DNA from 3 places in the Shewanella sp. LC6 genome. Region 2 is predicted to be linked to each of the others. Evidence: predicted binding sites of a transcription regulator. Region 2 holds the regulator's gene; each other region holds the start of a gene.
The links. The regulator NrdR, encoded in region 2, represses ribonucleotide reductase genes. The targets are predictions, from matches to a motif close to AAACACNANATNTNGTGTTT.

Region 1: nrdD (anaerobic ribonucleoside-triphosphate reductase) is a predicted target of NrdR. The motif match lies at 1,674-1,693, and genes of this name have one in related genera.
Region 3: nrdA (class 1a ribonucleoside-diphosphate reductase subunit alpha) is a predicted target of NrdR. The motif match lies at 2,635-2,654, and genes of this name have one in related genera.

Annotation. Positions count from the first base shown of each region.
Region 1 covers NZ_CP043902.1:1,971,676-1,975,933, reverse strand. The annotation lists gene nrdD (anaerobic ribonucleoside-triphosphate reductase) at 1-1,643, opposite strand, end outside; gene FJD32_RS08885 (hypothetical protein) at 1,947-2,627, opposite strand; gene rssA (patatin-like phospholipase RssA) at 2,740-3,687, opposite strand; gene FJD32_RS08875 (DEAD/DEAH box helicase) at 4,068-4,258, shown strand, end outside.
Region 2 covers NZ_CP043902.1:1,331,917-1,336,174, reverse strand. The annotation lists gene ribBA (bifunctional 3,4-dihydroxy-2-butanone-4-phosphate synthase/GTP cyclohydrolase II) at 1-343, opposite strand, end outside; gene FJD32_RS05925 (riboflavin synthase) at 411-1,067, opposite strand; gene ribD (bifunctional diaminohydroxyphosphoribosylaminopyrimidine deaminase/5-amino-6-(5-phosphoribosylamino)uracil reductase RibD) at 1,075-2,220, opposite strand; gene nrdR (transcriptional regulator NrdR) at 2,344-2,793, opposite strand; gene glyA (serine hydroxymethyltransferase) at 2,990-4,243, opposite strand.
Region 3 covers NZ_CP043902.1:2,693,358-2,697,615, forward strand. The annotation lists gene gyrA (DNA gyrase subunit A) at 1-591, opposite strand, end outside; gene ubiG (bifunctional 2-polyprenyl-6-hydroxyphenol methylase/3-demethylubiquinol 3-O-methyltransferase UbiG) at 976-1,686, shown strand; gene FJD32_RS12240 (HAD-IA family hydrolase) at 1,688-2,362, shown strand; gene nrdA (class 1a ribonucleoside-diphosphate reductase subunit alpha) at 2,808-4,258, shown strand, end outside.

The sequences.
Region 1 (4,258 bases), 640 kb from region 2:
AGACTCTCACTTGGGGTGCTATACAGGCTGAATCCATAACCCGTTTCGGCCTTCCATGCGTCGGTAGCCGCTTTAAGGTGCGCAACAATCGCCACCGCTTTTTCACGAAGCTTAGCATCATCAAACACATGGGTTTCAGTGCCATAGAGCGCATTAATGGTTTCATGTAAACCGATATAACCTAATGAAATCGATGCCCGACCATTTTTAAAGATTTGGGCAATATCATCATCGGCACGCAAGCGCACACCACAGGCACCTTCCATATACAAAATCGGCGCAACTCTGGCTTTCACTCCGTTTAACCGTTCGATACGCGTATCTAATGCGCGGCGGGCAAGTAATAGCCGCTCATCCAGAATACGGTAGAACTCAGCCTCATCGCCATTCGCTTCTAGCGCAACACGTGGCAAGTTTAAGCTAACAACGCCAAGGTTATTGCGCCCTTCATGGACGAGTTCACCATTTTCTTTATAGGAACCTAAAAAGCTGCGGCAACCCATAGGGGTTTTAAACGAACCCGTCACTTTTTCCACTTGCTCATAGTTCAAAATATCTGGATACATGCGCATACTGGCGCATTTAAGGGCCATTTGTTTTACATCGTAATTGCAATCGCCGACTTTGTGGTTAATACCATCACGGATGGCAAACACCAATTTAGGGAACACCGCTGTTTTACGATTTTTACCTAACCCCGCCATGCGTACTTTCAGCATCGATTGTTGAATTAAACGCGACTCCCACGAAGTACCTAGACCGAAACCAAAGGTCACAAACGGGGTTTGTCCATTAGCGGTATGTAAGGTATTCACCTCATATTCAAGGGATTGGAAAGCATCGTGGCATTCTTTTTCAGTCTGAGCAGTGGCATAGGCTTTAGCATCTTTAATCTGCCAGTTCAGTGCCACTTGATAATGTTTGTCATAACTCTTGGCCACAAAAGGCGCTAACACTTCATCAATACGATTAATCGTGGTGCCGCCATAGATATGGCTTGCCACTTGGGCAATAATTTGCGCCGTCACGGCCGTAGCGGTAGAGATCGATTTTGGGGTCTCAATTTCGGCGTTGCCCATCTTAAAGCCATGGGTCAACATGCCCGCCAAATCAATCAACATACAGTTAAACATCGGGAAAAAGGGCGAGTAATCAAGATCGTGATAGTGGATCTCACCGATTTCGTGCGCAGCCACCACATCCTTAGGCAGAATATGGCTCTTGGCATAATGTTTAGCCACGATGCCCGCCAGCAGATCCCGTTGAGTTGGGATCACTTTAGAGTCTTTATTGGCGTTTTCATTTAACAGCGCGGCATTGCTCTGCTCAACTAAACCACGGATTTCAAGATTGAGCTTACTGGTAGCATCGCGGCAAATGTCTCTGTCGTGACGATATTCAATGTAGACCCGTGCCAATGATTTATAAGGGCCTTCCATCAATAGGTTTTCAACCGCATCCTGTAGATGGTGGATTTCAACTTCTGCCATATTCGCCACTCGTTCTCTCACACAAGCGGCTACCGTCGCGGCATAATCTGCGTCCTCTATCCCAACCGAGTTTGCAGCAGCGACCACTGCATCTCTTATCCTTGTTTCATCAAAAGGTGTGCGGCAACCATCCCGCTTGATCACGACTGGCATTGTTTAATTCCTCTCCATCCCGATTAAAATTAACACTATATATAGTGATTAAATAACCTATCAACACAATATGTAGGCAATTAAGCGGCATCGACACCTAAAATTCCATGATCCAGATCATGATTTATCGGATGGATAAAAAGAACAAATAAGAACTGCTGCCAAACCCAATGATCTCAGTTTTAGGCCTTGACCTTGATGCTAAAGCAAGATAGTAGACGCAGGAAATGGCGCTAATAATGACAAAAGACTCTGACCCAGAAGCCAAAGTCTATTGTTTTTGAAAGAATATTGTAAATAAGACTAGCGCTTAGCTAAGGCAAGATAACTGCTCAATTGTCCCAACGCCGATTGCTGCATCCCCATGGATGAAGCCACCTGCATCGTTGATTTAAGTCCCTGCCATAACTGTTTTTGACTATCGCTCATGGTGGGGTTGCTATTCAAATAATCCGTTAATTGACCAAACACTTTAGTCGCCTTTTGTGCCAGCACTGGCGACTGGGCATCATCCATGTTTTTTAACACATTTTTAGCATCTACTAACGTGTTGATCATCGGGCTATTAGGCGATTTTTCAGCCAAAGACTTTAGCTCATCATCGATAAAATCCTGCAAAGACTGCTTATTGGTACTTTGGCTTGGCAAACTAATGCCGTTTTGCGAGAGCCGTTCCACCTGTGCATCGGAAAGAATACCGTCTTTTTGTAACCGCGAGACTAAAGCGGGTATCTCAGCCACGCTAAATTTGCCATCAGCAAAAAAGTCTTTCGACATGGCCTGAATTTTTTGTGCTCGCAGTGCCCGTGGTGACAGCGCTATCTCGTCACTCGGTTTAGTATCCACCTTAGGGGGTTCTTTGGCTGAGGAGTTTGACTCCGTACTCGATTCAGTTTTACCTGTCTCCGTCTTTTTGCTATTCAGGCCATAAGCTTCAGCAGCACTGCTACGATTTAGATTAAGGGCATTTAAAAGAGAATTCATCGTCAATAATTCGGCGTCTAATACTGATTAATGGTTTTAAAGCAAAAACTAAGCCAATCAAGCAGTAAGTAGTGTCATATCGTAATTAACAGATAAATTCATCCTGACATTTTTAGCCTTTCCAGATCGCCGCATCAATTAAATGTGCCACTTTTGCCACGGCAGCTTCACCTGCTGCAATGGCTTCAGCTGCTCGGTGGAACTCCATGGTGCCGATATTAGCCACTTCGGGTACAACACAGATATCGGGAGGGTCACCCATTAAACGCGCCCGTTTATGCCGCTGCTCTAAAATACTCATCGACTGGGACATCACCGCAATCATACCGGGATTAGATTTAGTCCCTAGGGAAAACTTATCGGTTAAGCTACCGACATATTCTCGCCCGCGGGCGAATAAATCCATAAAACCCGTTTCTTGGCGCGCGGGCATTTGGGTTTCATCTTTAGGTGCCCGATGGCTGGTCATATTAACGGGTAAAACTTGTAATCGACCGGTATGAAAACCTTGTAAATCAACGGCAATGACAATATCTACCCCCATAGCACGGCTCACCGAAACGGGGACAGGATTAACAACTGCACCATCCACTAACCAACGCTCACCTTGACGGACAGGCGCTAATATCCCAGGCATAGAGCAAGAGGCCCGTACGGCTTGGCGTAAATCACCATGGCGAAACCAGATTTCCTGACCTGAATACAGATCCGTAGCAATGGCCGCAAAGGGACGCTCTAAATCCTCGATATTGATATCACCAATCCGCGATTGCAGCACATCGAATACTTTTTCGCCGCCAATTAGCCCACCTTTACGCCAACGAATATCCATCAGTCCCAACACATCCCAACTAGAGAAGCTGCGCACCCACTCTTCAAGTTCCGCTAAATGATTATGAGCATAAGCAGCGCCAACAAGGGCGCCGATTGAGCATCCAGCGACCTTATCGGGTTTAATTCCCATGGCGGCAAGCCCATTGAGTACGCCAATATGCGCCCAACCTTTGGCTGCACCACTGCCTAAGGCAATACCGATCGTCGGAGTTGTCCCCTTACTCATAATAAATTCCCTTAATAAATCGATGATTTAAAGAAGCGCTATGACGTGAAAAAGCTAAATTCCAGCCAAAGTGTTGTCAATCATTAGACAACATAAACCGTTATGCTAGCCAGTCATTAGATACATTTATATGGTTTACGCTCGGCCTTATCCCCTTGCCATACTCAAGGGCAGAGAGTAACCACATCGTCGCTCGATATCCTGTAAGTTCATAGCCAATTTGGCTAAACATAGCACTCGGGGCAAATATCGAGCGTGACACAAGCCAAGCAAATAAGTGGCTATTTAGATGATTACGCAAGATTATGCCCAATCAAGATAGCTGACCATAGTGATTTAGCGCTATAATCTGCCCTCACTCAGATTTAGGGGATATACCTTTGCAGTTTACTGATTTTTCTCTGGACCAGCGTCTGTTACAAAGCTTAAAGCACATGGGGATTGCAACCCCAACCGCCATCCAGGAACAAGCATTACCTATCGCATTGGCAGGTAAAGATTTAATGGCATCATCAAAGACTGGGTCAGGTAAGACCTTGGCATTTTTGCTGCCCGCATTGCAAAGGGTTAT
Region 2 (4,258 bases):
CTTTAGCCACGGCAGCTTTTACCGTTACGGCGCGATCATGGGCCGAAATCCCGGTGGTTACGCCTTCGGCAGCTTCAATCGATACCGTAAAGTTAGTCGAGAACTGCGCATTGTTATTGGTTACCATCAAGGGCAGATTTAGCTGCTGGCAACGAGCTTTAGTCATGGTTTGGCAGATGAGTCCACGACCGTATTTCGCCATAAAGTTAATCGCTTCTGGCGTCACCAACTCGGCCGCCATAATCAGGTCGCCTTCGTTTTCTCTGTCTTCGTCATCCATCAAAATAACCATTTTGCCTTGACGAATATCCTCGATGATCTCTTCTATACTGTGCAGCGCCATTGTAGGACCTTTATGATTTTACTGTTGTTATGAAATTCTATACCTAAGTGAGCTAAGTGCCAGTGCCCTAACGCACAAAGCCAGCACGGGCTAACATTTCCATGGTCACCCCACCGCCTTGGGTTTCTTTAGTATCAAAGCGCATTAAACGCTCTAAATAGCGGGCAATTAAATCCACTTCAATATTCACCTTATCGCCGGCTTTCAAATCCACCAACGTGGTTTCACCCGCGGTATGGGGCACTATGGTTAATCGGAAACGGTGTCCATCGACTTCGTTTACCGTGAGGCTCACGCCATCGATGGTAATAGAACCTTTATGGGCGATATAGCGAGCCAGCTCCGTAGGCGCCGCTAACCAAAACTCAATCGCCTGGCCCCGCGCCAAACGCTGCTCAACGGTGGCAATGCCATCCACATGGCCGCTCACCATGTGCCCGCCGAGGCGAGTTGTCGGGGTAACGGCTTTTTCAAGATTAACCTTAGTACCCACTTTGTAGTTAGCAAAGCCTGTGAGACTGACAGTTTCAGCCGACACATCCGCCACATAGCCATCGGCTAATTGCTGAACCACAGTCAAACACACACCATTGGTGGCGATACTGTCGCCTAAACGCACATCGCTTAAATCCAGTTTGCCACTGGCGACCGTCAAACGAATATCATCGCCTTTACGTTCAAGCTTTCGCAGCGTGCCAACGGCCTCAATAATCCCAGTAAACATGGTTAACTCACTTATTCGCTAAAGATGGATTGGACGTGAGCCGCAAGGTGAAACGCGTATCCGCGCCCACTTTACGCTCATCGACCAGTTTGAGGGTCGGAATATCGGCCATCATTTGATAATCGGGTAATTCGAGTAGATTACGTCCTTGTGCGCCAAGAATTTTCATCGCTTGATACAGTACTAACTCATCGGCTAATCCCGCGCCGATAAAGGCACCTGCTAAGGTCGCGCCCGCTTCGATAAGCACCTGATTACAGTTTTTGCCTAAATAGCTTAAGAGTGTGGGCAGCGAGATGCGACCATCAATCGCCGGTAATTGAAGACAAGTCACATGGGACGGCAACTGCGCCATAAAGGCTGGCGAGTATGGCTCAGTTGAGACTAATAAAATCGGCGATTCAATCGCAAGCAAAGCTGCCTTAATCGGCATGCGGCAGCGACTGTCTAAAATCACCCGTAGCGGTTGTAAAATTTGCGCCTCACTCAATAGTGAGTTAAGACTGCCAAGCTCTGAGTAGCGCACATTGAGGGATGGATCATCGGCCAGTACGGTTTCAATCCCAGTTACTATGGCGCAGGCGCGCAAACGTAAACGCTGCACATCGCGGCGAGCTTCGGGGCCTGTAATCCACTTAGAGACACCATTGGATAATGCGGTTTTACCATCGAGACTCGCGGCAAGCTTTACCGTCACCCAAGGTAGGCCCGACTCCATGCGCTTCATAAAACCAAGATTTAAAGCATAGGCCTCATCGCGATGTAAACCGACATCCACTTGAATGCCCGCATCGCGCAGCATTTGAATACCGCGACCACCGACCTGAGGATTGGGATCTTCAACCGCCACCACCACACGTTTTACACCGATATTGATCAGCGCCAAGGCGCAGGGCGGCGTACGACCATAATGGCTGCAAGGCTCTAAGGTGACATAGGCGGTCGCGCCACGGGCAAGCTCGCCAGCCATGCGCAGTGCATGCACCTCGGCGTGGGGCTCGCCGGCTTTTTGATGATAACCTTCACCGACAATCTGATTATCTTTTACGATAACGCAGCCCACACTGGGATTGGGGCGAGTGGTATAAAATCCTTTGCGAGCCAGTTGTATGGCTCGGCTCATCATCTGGTTATCGAGTTCTGACCAATTCATATAAACCCTATGAAATCTTGAGGAAGCGTGCCCGAATGCAGCGCAAAACGAGGCACTAACCTAAGCACGAACCTAAGCACGAACCTAAGCACGAACCTAAGCACTAACTTAAGATAACCCATGTTACTTTTGCAGTTTCGCAATCGCCTCACCAAATTCGGAGACGTCTTCAAAGGCGCGATAAACCGAGGCAAAACGAATATAGGCAACCTTGTCTAGGCTCATTAACTGTTCCATCATCAAGTTGCCTATCATCTCGGATGGCACTTCACGCTCGCCAGTCGCCCGCAGCGTTGACTTGATTTTACTTAAGGCCTGCTCGATTTCATCCATGGACACGGGGCGTTTTTCGACCGCGCGTAACATACCTGCTTGCAGCTTTTCTTCATCAAAGGGTTGACGCGTGCCATCACGTTTAATCACCCGTGGCATGACTAATTCGGCGCCTTCGAAGGTGGTAAATCTTTCGTGGCATTCGGTGCATTCTCGGCGACGACGCACTTGATGGCCTTCCGCCACTAATCGGGAATCGATCACTTTAGTATCTGTCGCGCTGCAAAATGGACAATGCATTGAGCCTCCTGCCGTGAATGGAATAAAGCCTATCTTGCTTAAACCGAGCAGGTTTAAGTCTAAGATTTTAGCAATAAAAATGGCCGCTTAATGCGGCCATGGGATTTTATCCTATTTATCGGCTGAGGTTAACCACCTAAGCTTAACGACCTAAGCTGTTGTGAACTTAGCCGATATATTCGGATAAATTAACGAATTAACCGTAAACAGGGAAACGGGCGCACAGTGCCAATACTTGGCCTTTTACGCGCTCGATGACCGCTGGATTGTGAGCATCGTCGAGGATGTCACAGATCCAACTGGTTAACTCTTTCGCTTCAGCTTCTTTAAAGCCACGGCGAGTGATCGCAGGCGTACCAATACGTACACCAGAGGTCACGAATGGAGAACGTGGGTCATTTGGCACAGAGTTTTTGTTTACTGTGATGTTCGCGCTACCTAAAGCGGCATCGGCTTCTTTACCCGTCAGGTCGCGACCGATTAAGTCCACCAGCATTAAGTGGTTGTCAGTACCGCCAGAAACGATTTTGTAACCGCGCTCTAAGAACACTTCAACCATAGCTTTAGCGTTCTTAACCACTTGTTGTTGGTAAGCTTTGAACTCTGGCTCTAAAGCTTCTTTGAAGGCTACCGCTTTACCCGCGATAACATGCATCAAAGGACCGCCTTGACCGCCTGGGAATACCGCAGAGTTCAGCTTTTTGTATAACTCTTCATCATCGGCAGCAGACAGAATGATACCGCCACGAGGACCGGCTAAGGTCTTGTGAGTGGTTGAGGTCACAACGTGCGCGTGTGGCACTGGGTTTGGATACACACCAGCGGCGATAAGACCCGCAACGTGTGCCATGTCGACAAACAGATAAGCACCGATTTTGTCTGCGATTTCGCGCATTCTTGCCCAGTCAACGATACCTGAATAAGCAGAGAAACCACCGATCATCATCTTAGGCTTATGTTCAACCGCCAGACGTTCCATTTCGTCGTAGTCAATTTTGCCTGATTCATCGATGCCGTAAGGAATGATGTTGTACAGTCTACCGGAGAAGTTAACAGGTGAACCGTGGGTCAAGTGACCACCGTGAGCGAGGTTCATACCTAAAACGGTATCGCCTGGTTTTAACAATGCCATGTAAACGGCGCTGTTTGCTTGAGAACCTGAGTGAGGTTGTACGTTTGCGTAAGTCGCGCCAAACAGTTGTTTTGCACGCTCAATCGCTAAGGTTTCAACTACGTCCACATACTCACAACCGCCGTAGTAACGCTTGCCTGGATAGCCTTCGGCGTACTTATTCGTTAGTTGTGAACCTTGCGCTTCCATCACGCGTGGACTGGTGTAGTTTTCAGAAGCAATCAGCTCAATATGCTCTTCTTGACGCAGAGTTTCGTTCTGAATTGCGTTGAACAGTTCCGGATCATAATCTGCGATATTCATATCTTTTTTCAGCATTGCTTACTCCAGCTG
Region 3 (4,258 bases), 1.4 Mb from region 2:
CAGCGCTAAACAGCCTTTAACCACTTCAGTTAAGTTGTGTGGTGGGATGTTCGTCGCCATACCCACCGCAATACCCGATGAACCGTTAATCAACAGGTTAGGTACGCGTGTCGGTAATACCGCAGGAATTTGTTCTGTGCCGTCGTAGTTTGGCACATAGTCAACGGTTTCTTTTTCAAGATCGGCGAGGAGCTGGTGCGCTAACTTATCCATCCGGATTTCGGTATAACGCATTGCCGCGGCAGAGTCACCGTCAACCGAACCGAAGTTTCCTTGACCGTCGACTAAGGTGTAACGCAGTGAGAAAGGCTGAGCCATACGCACGATAGTGTCGTATACCGCCGAGTCACCATGGGGGTGATATTTACCGATCACGTCACCGACCACACGGGCAGACTTTTTGTACGGCTTGTTCCAATCGTTCTTCAATTCACTCATGGCAAACAGCACGCGGCGATGTACAGGCTTAAGGCCATCACGCACGTCTGGTAATGCACGTCCTACGATGACGCTCATGGCGTAATCAAGGTACGAATTCTTTAGTTCGTCTTCGATATTAATTGGCGAAATAGATGATGCCAGATCAGTCATAAACTGCTCGTTCCCCTGAAAATTAGCCGACAACGCATAATCCGTATCATTGAGCGGCCCAAAAACGTGATTTGGCATTCTAACACAGTTATTTAATGTCGCCAGACCTATCCTGCGCGAATTGAGAAGGATGTGGCTTAATAGATGAAAACACTGTCAATTTGCACTTTTAAACCCGATAAAATCGGTTGTTAATGGCGAAATTGAGTCCAAGACTTGATTAATATCCGAGCAGAAAAACCGCTCAGCTTCACAAAGTGTTTAAGAATTAATGATAATTGCTGAAATTTCACTCAACCACAAAGACTTAGAATCAGCCAATACTGTGTTTATCCACCATTGTCGTTATAATAGCCGCACTATTCAGCCGCTTTAGGTAATCGCATGCAACAGAATACCAACGTAGACCCACAGGAAATCGCAAAGTTTGAACGTATGGCCGAAACCTGGTGGGATCTCAATGGCGAGTTTAAACCGCTGCATCTATTAAATCCCCTTCGCTTAAACTATATCGATCAAACTGCTGGCGGGATTTTTGGTAAAAAAGTGCTCGACGTCGGCTGTGGCGGTGGCATTTTATCCGAAAGCATGGCGCGCATCGGTGCAGTGGTTGATGGTCTTGATATGGGTGAAGAACCGTTAGAAGTTGCACGCTTGCATGCGCTGGAAACCGGTGTGAGCATCAATTACGTGAAAAACACCGCCGAGGCTCATAGGGAAGATCACCGCGAATACTATGATGTGGTGACCTGCATGGAGATGCTCGAACACGTACCCAATCCCCAATCAGTGATCCAAGCCTGCTGCGATATGGTAAAACCCGGTGGTTTTGTGTTTTTTTCCACGATTAATCGCAATGTTAAATCCTTTGTCGAAACCATTATCGGTGCTGAATATCTACTGAAGATGTTACCGATTGGCACTCATGATCATAATAAGTTTATTAAACCTTCCGAATTGATTGAGTTAGTCGATAACACCGACCTCATCTGTAAAGACGCCCTTGGGATCACTTATAACCCGTTAACAGGGATTTTTAAGTACACATCTAAGGTCGATGTAAACTATATGATTGCAACGCAAAAGGCAGATTAAGATGAGTTTAGCTGAGGTTAAAGGGGTCTTATTCGACCTTGATGGTACTCTTGCCGATACCGCGCCGGATCTGGTTCAGGCCCTTAACCTCAGTTTGTCTGATGTCGGTATTGCAGCAAAACCCTTTGCAGACATGCGTAGCGCCGCCTCCCATGGCAGCTTTGCCTTAGTCGATGCGGCCATTCCAGGCGCAGATGAGGTGCTACGCACCCAAGTCCAGCAAGGACTCCTTGCCCACTATCAAAGGATCAATGGCGACCATTGCCAATTGTTTGAAGGTATTTCTCCACTGCTTGACTGGCTCGAGTTATGCCGCGTGCCATTTGGAGTCATCACCAATAAACCTGCCCGCTTTACTCGTCCCCTGTTACATAAGCTTAAGCTCAGCTCGCGTATGCCAGTGATGATCAGCGGCGATTCGACCCGTTACCCTAAGCCCCATACCGCACCTATGCTATTGGGCGCGCAGCAGTTGCAGTGCAAGCCACAGCAAATCCTTTACTTAGGTGATGCTGAGCGGGATTTACTGGCGGCTCAAGCGGCGGGCATGCTCGGCGGTGTAGCGCTGTGGGGATATTTGGGCGAGGACGATACACCCGATGCATGGCCTGCCTATGCACAGTTTACGACGCCTTCGAATTTACATTCGGCACTAAGCCAAGCGTTAACAAAATAAGCACGAATCAGGATTCGTGCTGATAGCTATTAATAGAATTAACGCTATGGGTCAATCCCCGCGATCGTGATCGCTGCTTATTTTAGCGATCGATCACACTGCGGGATCGGAATAAAAATTCGCCATATCAGACGCACGCTAATCTCAATTTGAGCTACAGGGTTAGTCATTACTAACGCATTTTTTTATCCTCAAGATATCCACAAGATACCCCCTAAATTGAGACTTGCAAATAATAGCAAACCTCACTATCTTGTATCTCAGATTATTTAAAACACCATATCTTGTGTATAGGTAGCAATCAGACACACTAGAAGTTCCCCGCTAAATCGACTATTTTCACCATAGTCAACAGTATTAAGGGTTTTCAGGTTGATTGTTTTACAAGGAAACGTACGGTGACTTAGTTCACCTGAACAGATATCAGAACCAAGGCCTCTCTTCAATGAATAGCAATATGACAGTTACAAAACGCTGTGGTGCACGTGAGACAATTGATCTCGACAAAATACACCGCGTAATTACTTGGGCAGCCAAGGGGTTAAAAAACGTTTCTGTTTCTGAAGTTGAACTTCGCACGCATTTACAGTTTTTCGATGGGATCCCAACCGAAGCTATCCACGAAACGATCATCAAATCTGCGGCGGATTTAATTTCCCCTGAGTCACCCGATTATCAGTTTCTGGCTGCGCGTTTAGCCGTATTCCATTTGCGTAAGAAGGCTTTTGGTCAGTTCGAGCCACCCAAGTTATATGACCATGTCACTAAGCTGGTAGAGTTGGGTAAGTATGATATGCATATTCTGCAGGATTACACCCGCGAAGAACTCGATATTATGGATACTTATATCGACCATTGGCGAGATATGAACTTCTCCTACGCAGCCGTTAAACAGCTTGAAGGTAAATATCTGGTTCAAAACCGCGTCACCCACGAGATTTATGAGAGCGCCCAGTTCCTCTATATTCTGGTGGCGGCCTGTTTGTTTGCCCGCTATCCAAAGGCAACGCGTCTGCAATACGTCAAAGATTTTTACGACGCAGTATCGACTTTTAAGATTTCACTGCCAACGCCTATCATGGCGGGAGTGCGTACCCCGACTCGTCAGTTTAGCTCATGCGTACTGATTGAATGTGGCGATAGCTTGGATTCAATCAACGCGACAGCATCATCTATCGTAAAATACGTGAGCCAACGCGCTGGTATCGGTATCAACGCCGGTCGTATCCGTGCATTAGGAAGCCCAATCCGTGGTGGCGAAGCCTTCCACACGGGTTGCTTACCTTTCTACAAGTATTTCCAAACTGCGGTGAAATCGTGCTCGCAAGGCGGCGTGCGCGGCGGTGCAGCCACCCTCTTCTATCCTATTTGGCACTTAGAAGTTGAATCGCTGCTAGTACTGAAAAATAACCGTGGCGTTGAAGATAACCGTATCCGTCATTTAGACTACGGCGTGCAACTGAATAAACTGATGTATCAACGTCTGATCAAAGGTGAAAATATCAGCCTGTTCAGCCCATCGGACGTACCCGGTCTTTACGATGCCTTCTTTGAAGACCAAGCTGAATTTGAGCGTTTATATCTGCAATATGAGCAAGACGGCAGCATTCGCAAAAAGACATTAAAAGCGGTGGATCTGTTCTCATTGATGATGCAAGAACGTGCTTCAACGGGCCGTATCTACATTCAAAACGTGGATCACTGTAACACCCACAGTCCATTTGACTCAAAAGTTGCACCGATCAGACAGTCTAACCTCTGCCTTGAAATCGCGCTGCCGACTAAGCCATTGAATAACATTGACGATCCAAACGGCGAAATCGCTCTTTGTACACTGTCGGCATTAAACCTAGGGACAATTACCGATTTAGCGGAATTGGAGCCATTAGCTGATTT